3 regions of the Cupriavidus sp. UGS-1 genome follow, and region 1 is predicted to be linked to each of the others. Evidence: predicted binding sites of a transcription regulator. Region 1 holds the regulator's gene; each other region holds the start of a gene.
The links. Region 1 encodes LexA, which represses DNA repair genes until DNA is damaged. Its sites were predicted from a motif close to ACTGTATNNNNATACAGT; they were not measured.
Positions count from the first base shown of each region.

Region 2: the regulator LexA is predicted to act here: its motif matches at 1,348-1,365, upstream of LRR16_RS06050 (putative DNA modification/repair radical SAM protein).
Region 3: the regulator LexA is predicted to act here: its motif matches at 1,274-1,291, upstream of LRR16_RS23070 (ATP-dependent helicase).

Region 1 covers NZ_JAJQJF010000018.1:54,307-57,579, reverse strand. The annotation lists gene LRR16_RS20050 (hypothetical protein) at 511-765, shown strand; tRNA gene LRR16_RS20045 (tRNA-His) at 872-947, shown strand; gene LRR16_RS20040 (hypothetical protein) at 1,035-1,184, opposite strand; gene LRR16_RS20035 (hypothetical protein) at 1,383-1,556, opposite strand; gene lexA (transcriptional repressor LexA) at 1,679-2,335, opposite strand; gene LRR16_RS20025 (asparaginase) at 2,610-3,273, shown strand, end outside.
Region 2 covers NZ_JAJQJF010000003.1:260,034-263,306, forward strand. The annotation lists gene LRR16_RS06045 (UdgX family uracil-DNA binding protein) at 1-128, opposite strand, end outside; gene LRR16_RS06050 (putative DNA modification/repair radical SAM protein) at 125-1,336, opposite strand; gene LRR16_RS06055 (SOS response-associated peptidase family protein) at 1,465-2,448, shown strand; gene LRR16_RS06060 (Fic family protein) at 2,491-3,273, opposite strand, start outside.
Region 3 covers NZ_JAJQJF010000026.1:4,496-7,768, forward strand. The annotation lists gene LRR16_RS23060 (thioredoxin fold domain-containing protein) at 1-392, shown strand, start outside; gene LRR16_RS23065 (TlpA disulfide reductase family protein) at 458-1,003, shown strand; gene LRR16_RS23070 (ATP-dependent helicase) at 1,332-3,273, shown strand, end outside.

The DNA of each region.
Region 1 (3,273 bases):
CGTGTTCGAGGCACTTTCGGCGCCGGTTGGGGCGATTCCAGGCACCAGGAAAGGGATTCCCCTAGATAGCCAAGCCGATTCCGATTTTCTTAAACTGTCTGTGCCCTCGAATACAGGGCTTTCTTCAACTGATTTTGGAGCCCGCCTCGCGCGGGCTTTTTTTGTCTCGGGCCCCGGCGGTCGCCGGTCCTTTCGTTTACCCGAATAGTGCTTGGCGGCGATGACAGTTACATTGCAATTGCCTTCAGGGCATTGAGATCGCAAGAGTTTAAGAGTCCGCCGTGTGCGGACTTTTTTTTGCCTGGCGCTTCCCGCAGCGGTCCTCCTTCCCGCTCTCTGTCTGCCGCTCCGCTCGGTCCGCGGCTCGCTTTCTCCCCGTTCTGCATGATGCCGCGGAGCAACGTCGCCGCTAACAGTTCTCGTTTACCTCATCCAAAGAGATGACCCCCCAACCGGGTGATGGCAAGATGTAGCCAAAAACGACAAGAAGATCTGGCCTCGGAGGGTGGAATGGAAGAAGAAGACGGCTTGTTTGGTGTCGCGTTCGAAGGCTTCCGCGTCGTCTGGGTGGTCGAGCGGCTGCAGAACGGTACCTGGACCGCGCGCTACTGCTGGCATCGCGGCACCGATGCGGCCGCCGCCGCCTCACTGCAGACCGATGTGCTGAACGGCAGGAGCCGAAGACTGCCAGGCACCTATCAGACCGAGCAGGAGACGCTCGATGCGATCCACGAGGCAATTCGGCTCGAAGCCCGGTGGTCCTGATACGTCATTCGGTTGCACGAAAATTTTTGTGCGTAGTACTAGCCATCGCCAAACGAAGTTTGTATAATCTTGGTTTCCGTCGAGCAGTACTGACGACGGCGCTACGGTGGCTGTAGCTCAGTTGGTAGAGTCCAGGATTGTGATTCCTGTCGTCGTGGGTTCGAGTCCCATCAGCCACCCCAAGATCCCATGCAAACAGCCGCTCATCGAGCGGCTGTTTTGCTTTGTGCCGAGACAAACCGGCTGGCGGGCGAGGGCGCTCGTGGTCTTCAGACCAACCGAGCAGCGGCCTTGGTGATCGTCCATCCGACACCGACACACAGCGCGATCCAACCGGCTGCAATCAGTGCGACGTCGTGCCAGTTCATGGTGCGGCGACCGGGACGAAGCAGCTTGATGGTGTCGTCTGACGAAGGCATGGCCGTCTCCTTCGAAAAGCATGGGAAAAGGCTAGGCCAAGCTTCGACGAATTCACGGTCCGAGTTGTAAAGGTTTGTTGCGATGCGCGAGAAGCGTCGCTTGTCGCCGGACCGCCGTATCTCACGCTTCGCGCAAGCGTGCTCTCACACCTTCAACGCAGTCGATCTTGTCGCAGCGGTCCCACGAGCGAGACTTGCTCACGCGTTCAGCTTCACGCCCGGCTGATCGAGTTCGAGCATCCGGCAGATCGCGGCCATGCTGCCGACCATCGTGCGGCGCTGCGCGCCCTGATAGATGCGGACACCTTTGGACTGGCGGAACGGCGTCGGCTTGACGGGGTAGCGGGTCAGGGAGCGGTCGGCTTGCAGCATGGTGGTCCTCTTCGGTAAGGCGTCAGCGGAAGTCTTGCGGCAACACGGGGCCCTGCGGCTCGTGCGGCTGCATGACTGAGTTGGCGCCAAGGCGGCGGCGCCTGCCGGATTGCTTGGTTGCGCTAGAAACCGGACTGGCGGATCAGTCCGACCGCGATGCCCTCGAGCGAGAATTCCTCGCGTCCGGGCTTCACGATGATGTTGGCGAAGTCGGGGTTCTCGGCGATCAGCTCGATCGCATCGCCGCGGTGCTTGAGCCGTTTGACGGTCACGTCCTCGCCGATACGGGCCACCACGATCTTGCCGTTGGCCGCGTCCTGCGCGCGTTTGACCGCCAGCAGGTCACCATCGAAGATGCCGGCATCGCGCATGCTCATGCCGCGCACGCGCAGCAGGTAATCGGGGCGTTCGTCGAAGACCGAGGCGTCGACCTGGTATTGGCGGTCGATGTGCTCGGCTGCCAGGATCGGGCTACCCGCGGCGACGCGGCCGACCAGCGGCAGCGTCAGCTGCATCACGCCGGCCATCGGCAGCGAGAACTGGTCCGGCATTTCGGAGTCGCTGCGATTGACCTTGAGCCGGATGCCGCGCGAAGCGCCGGGGGTCAGCTCGATCACGCCCTTGCGAGCCAGCGCGCGCAGATGTTCTTCGGCCGAATTCGGCGACGAGAAGCCGAATTCCGCAGCGATCTCGGCGCGGGTCGGCGGAATGCCGGTCTGCCGGATGGTGTTGCGGATCAGGTCGAAGATCTGCTGCTGCCGGGGTGTCAGAGTCGCCATGGCTTGTCCGTGTTGTTGTATCCGGTGGCGGTCCGGTCGTCGCCGCAAGCCGTGAGGCGCGCGGGGAGGGAGCATCGGGGACCGCCATGTGCAACACTGTACGTTTGAACAGTGTGCTGTGATTTTATACAGTATCGGTCGAAGTGCAAGAGGAATTTGCATCGTCGTCCACTTTCGGCTGCGTACGGTCCGACCGCGGGGCAGGGCAAGACCGTAGGGGAGTGCCCTGTCCCGGCGGGTACAATCGCCGCCTGTTTACGAACATCTCGTGCCCATGACCCTGCCTCGCGTAATCGTTCTCGCCACCGGCGGCACCATCGCCGGTTCCTCGTCCAGCGCCGCCAGCAGCGCCCGCTATCAGGCGGCGACAGTGCCGGTATCGGCGCTGCTCGACGCGGTGCCGGCGCTCAAGGATGTCGCGCGGATCGAGGCCGAGCAGGTCGCGCAGGTCGACAGCAAGGACATGTCGTTCGGCCTGTGGGCGCGGCTGGCGGCGCGGGTCCACCATTGGTCCGCGCAGGACGACGTGGCCGGCATTGTCATCACGCACGGCACCGATTCGCTGGAAGAGACGGCGATGCTGCTGCACCTGGCGGGCGTGGCCAGCGTGCCGGTGGTGCTGACCGCCGCGATGCGGCCGGCGACCTCGCTGTCGGCCGATGGGCCGCTGAATCTGCTCGATGCCGTCCGCGTCGCGGCGCATCCGGAGGCGGCGGGCAAAGGCGTGCTGGTGGTGGTCAATCAGGAGATCCACGCCGGGCGCGACGCGGTCAAGGCGCATACCTCGGCCGTCGATGCGTTCGCTTCGCCGGGCGCCGGGCCGATCGGGCTGGTGCAGGATGCGCTGGTGCGCTTCACGCGCGCGCCGCTGCGGCTGCCGCGTCAGGCCTTGCCGCTGCCGCAGCAGTGGCCGGCGGTTGAAATCGTCGCCAGCTACG
Region 2 (3,273 bases), on a different contig from region 1:
GCAGAACCGCGCTCCACCCAGGTGACGGCCTCTGGCGGCCAACCGGCCGCCAGCGCGCGCAAGGCTTGCGCACGCCAACCCGCGTAGCCGCCGTTGACCACCAGTACCGGCGAGCTGGCGCCGCTCATAGCAGCGCCAGCTGCACGGGCGGCGCGGCCAGCGCCCGCCGCAACTGCTCCGACGGCCGGTCCGCCTGCGCCGGCCGGTAGTCCTGCACCACGATGAACGGTTTGATCTTGTCCATCGCGCAGCGCAACCGCACCAGGTCCTGATAACGGATCGCGCGCGAGCGGCGCAGCTCCACCAGCCGCTTCGCATTGCGCATGCCGATGCCGGGCACGCGGGCGATCAAGGCCTGCGGCGCACGGTTCAGGTCGACCGGAAACGACTCGCGATGCGCCAGCGCCCAGGCCAGCTTCGGGTCGATGTCGAGCGGGAGGTCGCCGGCGGACTGGAACAGCTCCTCGGCCTGAAAGCCGTAGCCGCGCATCAGGAAGTCCGCCTGATACAGGCGATGCTCGCGCAGCAGCGGCGGCGCCTGCGCGGGAAGGCCGGAGGGACTGTCGGGAATCGGGCTGAACGCCGAGTAATACACGCGCTTCAGCTTGTAGGCGCCATAAAGCGTCTGCGCGGTCTGCAGGATCGTGCGGTCATCGGCCTCGTCCGCGCCGACGATCATCTGCGTGCTTTGGCCGGCCGGCGCGCGGCCCGGCGCGGACTTGTCGCTCTCCGCCTCTTCCTGGGCGAGCCGGATCGACCCCATGGCGCGCTTGATCGTATGCGCATTCTTCTCCGGCGCCAGCCGCTGCAGGCCGCCGTCGGTGGGCAGCTCGATGTTGACGCTGAGCCGGTCCGCATACTGGCCCGCCTGCGTGATCAGCCGGGGATCGGCGTCCGGAATCGTCTTCAGGTGGATATAGCCGCGGAACTGGTGTTCCTCGCGCAGCGAGCGCGCCACCTGGACCAGCTGCTCCATCGTGTAGTCGGCGCTGCGGATGATGCCGGAGCTGAGGAAGAGGCCGTCGATATAGTTGCGCCGGTAGAAGTCCAGCGTCAGATCGACGACCTCGCGCGGCGAAAAGCGGGCCCGCGGGACGTTGCTCGAGCGCCGGTTGACGCAGTACTGGCAGTCGTACTGGCAGAAGTTGGTCAGCAGGATCTTGAGCAGCCAAACACAGCGCCCATCGGGCGTGAAGCTGTGGCAGATGCCGGCCCCGGTACTGGCGCCCAGCCCGCCCTTGCCGAGCGAATCCCGTTTCGGCGCGCCGCTGCTGGCGCAGGAGGCGTCGTATTTGGCCGCGTCCGCCAGGATCTCCAGCTTGGTGAGCAGTTCCATCGGGAAACCATACTGTATGAATGTACAGTATTATAGGCGGGATCGAGCTGCCTCGGCTCAATACCGATGTCCGCTCCCTGCGATGGCTGCGACGATGGTGTACTCGTGAGCGCCAAAGGGAGAGTCCGATGTGCTACGCCGCGCAGATCAAGGCCGACTTCAGGAAGTTCACGCGCCAGTACGGCGCGGTGATGGGCCTTCGCCAGTTCTTCGAACTGTTCTGGCAAAAGCGCAAGGACCAGGAGTGGCAGAAGCTGCCCAAGGCGATGCGAGTCGCCTTCGCGCAGGGCGGCGGGGGAGGCGAGGAGGGCGACCCCGAAGAGCGCGAGCTGGCCGCGCTGATCGCCGCCGGCGACCGCGAACAGGCCAACGCGCTCGAAGCGGAGCTGTTCCGCCAGCGGACCCGCCTGGCGGAGGCCGAGCGCGCGCTTGCCGGGCGGCCGACCCGCAAGGCGGAGAACGAGCAGCGCATCGCCGCCGACAAGATCGCCCGGCTGCAGCAGAACCTGGCCGACCTGCAACGCGCCACGCCCGCCCCGGAGGACGCGATGATTTTCCCGGGCTATTACGCGCCGGTGATGATCGAGGTGGACGGCCGGCGCACGATCGTGCCGATGCGCTACCGCTGCCGGCTGCCCGGCTGGGACGTGTCGATGGAAAGAAAAAAGCCCGGGACGTACAACGCACGCCGCGACAATCTCGAGACGGCATGGCGCCAACTGTTCGGCTACCGCCACGGCATCCTGCCGATCCGCGCCTTTCACGAACACGTGGCCCGGCATCGGCTCGAGCACCGCGAACTCGGTCCGGACGAGAAGGAGCAGAGCGTCGTGCTGGAGTTCCGTCCCGATCCGCCGCAGGATCTGCTGATCGCCTGCCTGTGGTCGCGACACAAGGGCGAGGCCGGCGAACCGGACCTCTATTCGTTCGCGGCGATCACCGACGAGCCGCCGCCCGAAGTCGCCGCGGCCGGCCACGACCGTTGCGTCATTCCGATCAAGCCGCAGCACGTCGACGCGTGGCTCAACCCGGACCCTGCCAATCTGGCCGCGCTGTACGCGATCCTGGATGACCGCGAGCGGCCGTTCTTCGAGTATCGGCTGGCGGCTTAGCGGGGAGCGCCGTGGCCGCATGGCCGACGGGGATGGTGCGTATCAGCCTGACTGCCCGAAGGTGTTGAGGTATTCGTCGAACTCGTCCCGGACGATGCTTTCTATCCGTTCGACTTCATCGTGGGTCAGGTCTTCGAACAGCTTGCGCTTTCGCTTCGACAATTCTCCGTGGTTCTGCACGATGAGATCGATCAGGTTGGAAAGCCGCGACTGTGGCAGATCAAGCCAGCCTTCTATGCGCTCTAGACTGGCGTCGTAGGCTCGCAGGTATTGGATTTCCTGCGCCAGATCGTGCTCGACGCATTGCTCGATACACCTGAACACAAACTCGCACAACGCAGTCGCGTCGAACGACGCATACAGCCAATACGGTTGAGGCGACTTGATCAGAATCGTGTCGCTGTCGGCGTCCAATGCGTAATTGAGCAGTGCGGTGCGCGGTGCCGAGTACGCCTTCAGCAAGCCGGCATAGGTGTCGATCTCCTTGAGCATGCGTGCAGATATGGGCAGGACGACGCCTTCCGGGGTGACCCCGGCCTGCCGGAGCAGGTGATGGATCAGGAAGCGGTGCAGACGCCCATTGCCATCGTAGAAGGGGTGAGCGAACACGAAGCCGAAAGATGCGCAGGCAGCCACAACGATGGGATGGACAGTCCCTGTCTGAATCAGGCTGGCCACCTGCGAAATGCCTTCCATCATTGCGTCAAGTTGCTCGGGATTCGGAGGAATATAGTCCGCCATATTCCGCATGCGGCCACCGCGCGAAAGCCAGTTTTGCCTGTCGCGATACGAATACTCGCTACGCGGGCCCGAGATGATTTCGTT
Region 3 (3,273 bases), on a different contig from region 1:
CGGTCAGCGACCTGGCGGCGGAAACCCGCGCGGCCAGCCGGCGCGGCGAACCGCTGGTGGTGCTGGTGACGCTGCCGGACTGCGGCTATTGCGACGCGGTGCGGCGCAACTACCTGGGCCCGCAGGCCGCGAGCGGAGAGGTTGTGGCGCGCGAGCTCGACATGAGCGCGGCGACGCCGATCCGCGATGCCGACGGCCGTGCCACCACCGCGCGGGCCTGGGCGCGCGAACACGGCATCCGCTTCGCGCCGACGGTGCTGTTTCTCGACGGCCGCGGCCGCCCGGCCGCGCCGCCGCTGCGCGGCATGCAGCCTGATTTCTACGGCGCCTATCTGGAACAGTCGCTCGACACCGCGCGCGCCGCGATGGCGGCGACGGCCGGCGGGCGCTGACCTCCCGTCACCGCCGCGGCCTCGGCGCTAGAATGGCGGTTTCTCCCTCCTTCGGTCGGCCCATCATGACTTCGTCCGCCTCCCAACCGGAACGTCCCGCCTCTGCCCGCAAGCGCTGGCCGCTGGTCGCGGGCCTGCTGGTACTGGTCCTGCTCGGCTGGTTAGGCTACCGCGCGTTGACCCCGGCCCGGCACGCGCCGCAAGCGACCTTCGTGCTGCTGTCCGGCGAGCGCGTCAGCACCGCGCAGCTGCAGGGCAAGGTCTATATGGTCAACTTCTGGGCCACCAGCTGCACCACCTGCGTCAAGGAGATGCCGGACATGGTGCGCACCTATCAGCAGTTCAAGGACAAGGGCCTCGAGTTCGTCGCCGTGGCGATGAGCTATGACCCGCCGATGTACGTGACCAATTTCACCGAGACGCGCAAGCTGCCGTTCAAGGTCGCGCTCGATTCGGACGGCTCCGCGGCCAAGGCCTTCGGCGACGTGCAGCTGACGCCGACCACCTTCGTGGTGGACAAGGACGGGCGCATCCTGAAGCGCTACGTCGGCGAGCCGGAATGGGACAGCCTGCACAAGCTGCTGGATGAGGCGTTGGGCAAGGCGGTTTGATGCGCTGACAGGGAAGGGGCGGCCGCGGTATGCCGGCGCCGCTTGCCCTCTCCCCAATCCTCTCCCGCAAGCGGGAGAGGGAGAACCCAGTATGCATTCGGCAAGGCTCTCGCGAAGGCGGGCGAGATAGCTGGCCGCAGGCGTTCGACAAGGCTGCGGCTTGCTCCTCTCGCCCGCTCGCGAGAGGGCCGGGGGAGAGGGCAACTCCGGCGCTACCACGCCAAAAGCGCCCCTCTCGCCCCTTCAACCATCCCCCGCTTGCCCAACACATCTGTATGGATATACAGTCTGCGGCGAACATTTCCGGTTTTCGCCCTCGCTCGCTACTGTGTCCGTCGCTCTCGCTCCTGCACCCGCCGCTGCCCCGGCCGACCCGGCCGATCCGGTCGACTATCTCGCCGCGCTCAATCCCGAGCAGCGTGAAGCGGTCGAGCACCCGACCGACCAGCCGCTGCTGATCATCGCCGGCGCGGGCTCGGGCAAGACCAATACGCTGGCGCACCGCGTCGCGCACCTGCTGCTGGGCGGCGCCGATCCGCGGCGCATCCTGCTGCTGACGTTCTCGCGGCGCGCCGCGGTCGAGATGGGCCGGCGCGTCGAGCGCATCGTTGACCAGGCCTTCGCCGCCCGCAACGGCGCCACGTCGTCGGCCAATCCCGGCCGCGCGGCGCTGCAATGGGCCGGCACCTTCCACGCGATCGGCGCGCGGCTGCTGCGCGAATACGCGGAGACGCTGGGCCTGTCGCCCTCGTTCACGATCAGCGACCGCGGCGATTCGGCCGACCTGATCAACGTGGTGCGGCACGACCTCGGCCTGTCGGCGCAGAACGCCCGCTTTCCGCGCAAGGAAACCTGCCTGGCGATCTATTCGCGCGTGGTCAACACGCAGTTGCCGCTCGAAGAGGTGCTGCAGCGCCAGTTCCCGCGCTACGCGATGTGGGTCGACGCGCTGCGCACGCTGTTCGCCGGCTATGTCGAGGCCAAGCAGAAGCAGCAGGTGCTCGACTACGACGACCTGCTGCTGTACTGGGCACAGGCGCTGGCCGAGCCGGCGCTGGCGCGCGACATGGGCGAGCGCTTCGACCACGTGCTGGTCGACGAATACCAGGACACCAATGCGCTGCAGGCGGCGATCCTGCTGTCGCTCAAGCCCGACGGCCGCGGCCTGACCGTGGTCGGCGACGATGCGCAATCGATCTACGCGTTCCGCGGCGCCACCGTACGCAACATCCTCGACTTCCCGCACCGCTTCTCGCCACCGGCGGGACAGGTCACGCTGTCGCGCAACTACCGCTCGACGCAGCCGATCCTGGCCGCGGCCAACGCGGTGATCGGGCTGGCGGCCGAGCGCTTCACCAAGGACCTGTGGTCCGACCGCGCCAGCGCCGAGAAACCGGGCGTGGTGGTGGTCAACGACGAGACCGAGCAGGCGCGCTTCGTGGTCGAGCGCATCCTCGCGCGGCGCGAGGAAGGGCTGGCGCTGATGGCGCAGGCGGTGCTGTTCCGCGCCGCCGACCACAGCGCGCAGCTCGAACTGGAGCTGGTCCGCCGCAACATTCCGTTCGTCAAGTTCGGCGGACTCAAATTCCTCGAGTCGACCCACGTCAAGGACATGCTGGCGGCGCTGCGCTGGCTCGAGAATCCGCGCGACCGCATGGCGGGCTTTCGCACGCTGCAGCTGATGCCGGGCGTCGGGCCCAAGACCGCGGCACGTGTGCTCGACGGACTGGAGCTCGCCAGCGATCCGCTGTTCGCGCTGGAATCGTTCGAAGCGCCGCCGGCGGCCGCCGAGGCATGGACCGAACTGGTCGCGCTGGCGCGCGAGGCGATGGCCCCCGCGGCGGCATGGCCGGTCGACTTCGAACGCGTGCTGCGCTGGTACGAGCCGCATCTGGAACGGTTGCACGACGATGCCGCCGCGCGCGCCGCCGACCTGCAGCAGCTGGCGCGCATCGCCGCGACCTACGGCTCGCGCGAACGCTTCCTGACCGAGCTGACGCTGGACCCGCCCGACGCCTCCAGCGACGAATCGGGCGTGCCGCTGCGCGACGAGGACTATCTGATCCTGTCGACGATCCATTCGGCCAAGGGCCAGGAGTGGAAGGCCGTCTACGTGCTGAACGCGGTCGACGGCTGCCTGCCGTCGGATCTCGCCACCGGCACCACCGAGGAGATCGAGGAAGAGCGCCGGCTGCTCTACGTCGCGATGACGCGCGCACGCGACCATCTCGATATCGTGGTGCCGCAGCGCTTCTACGTGCATCAGCAGC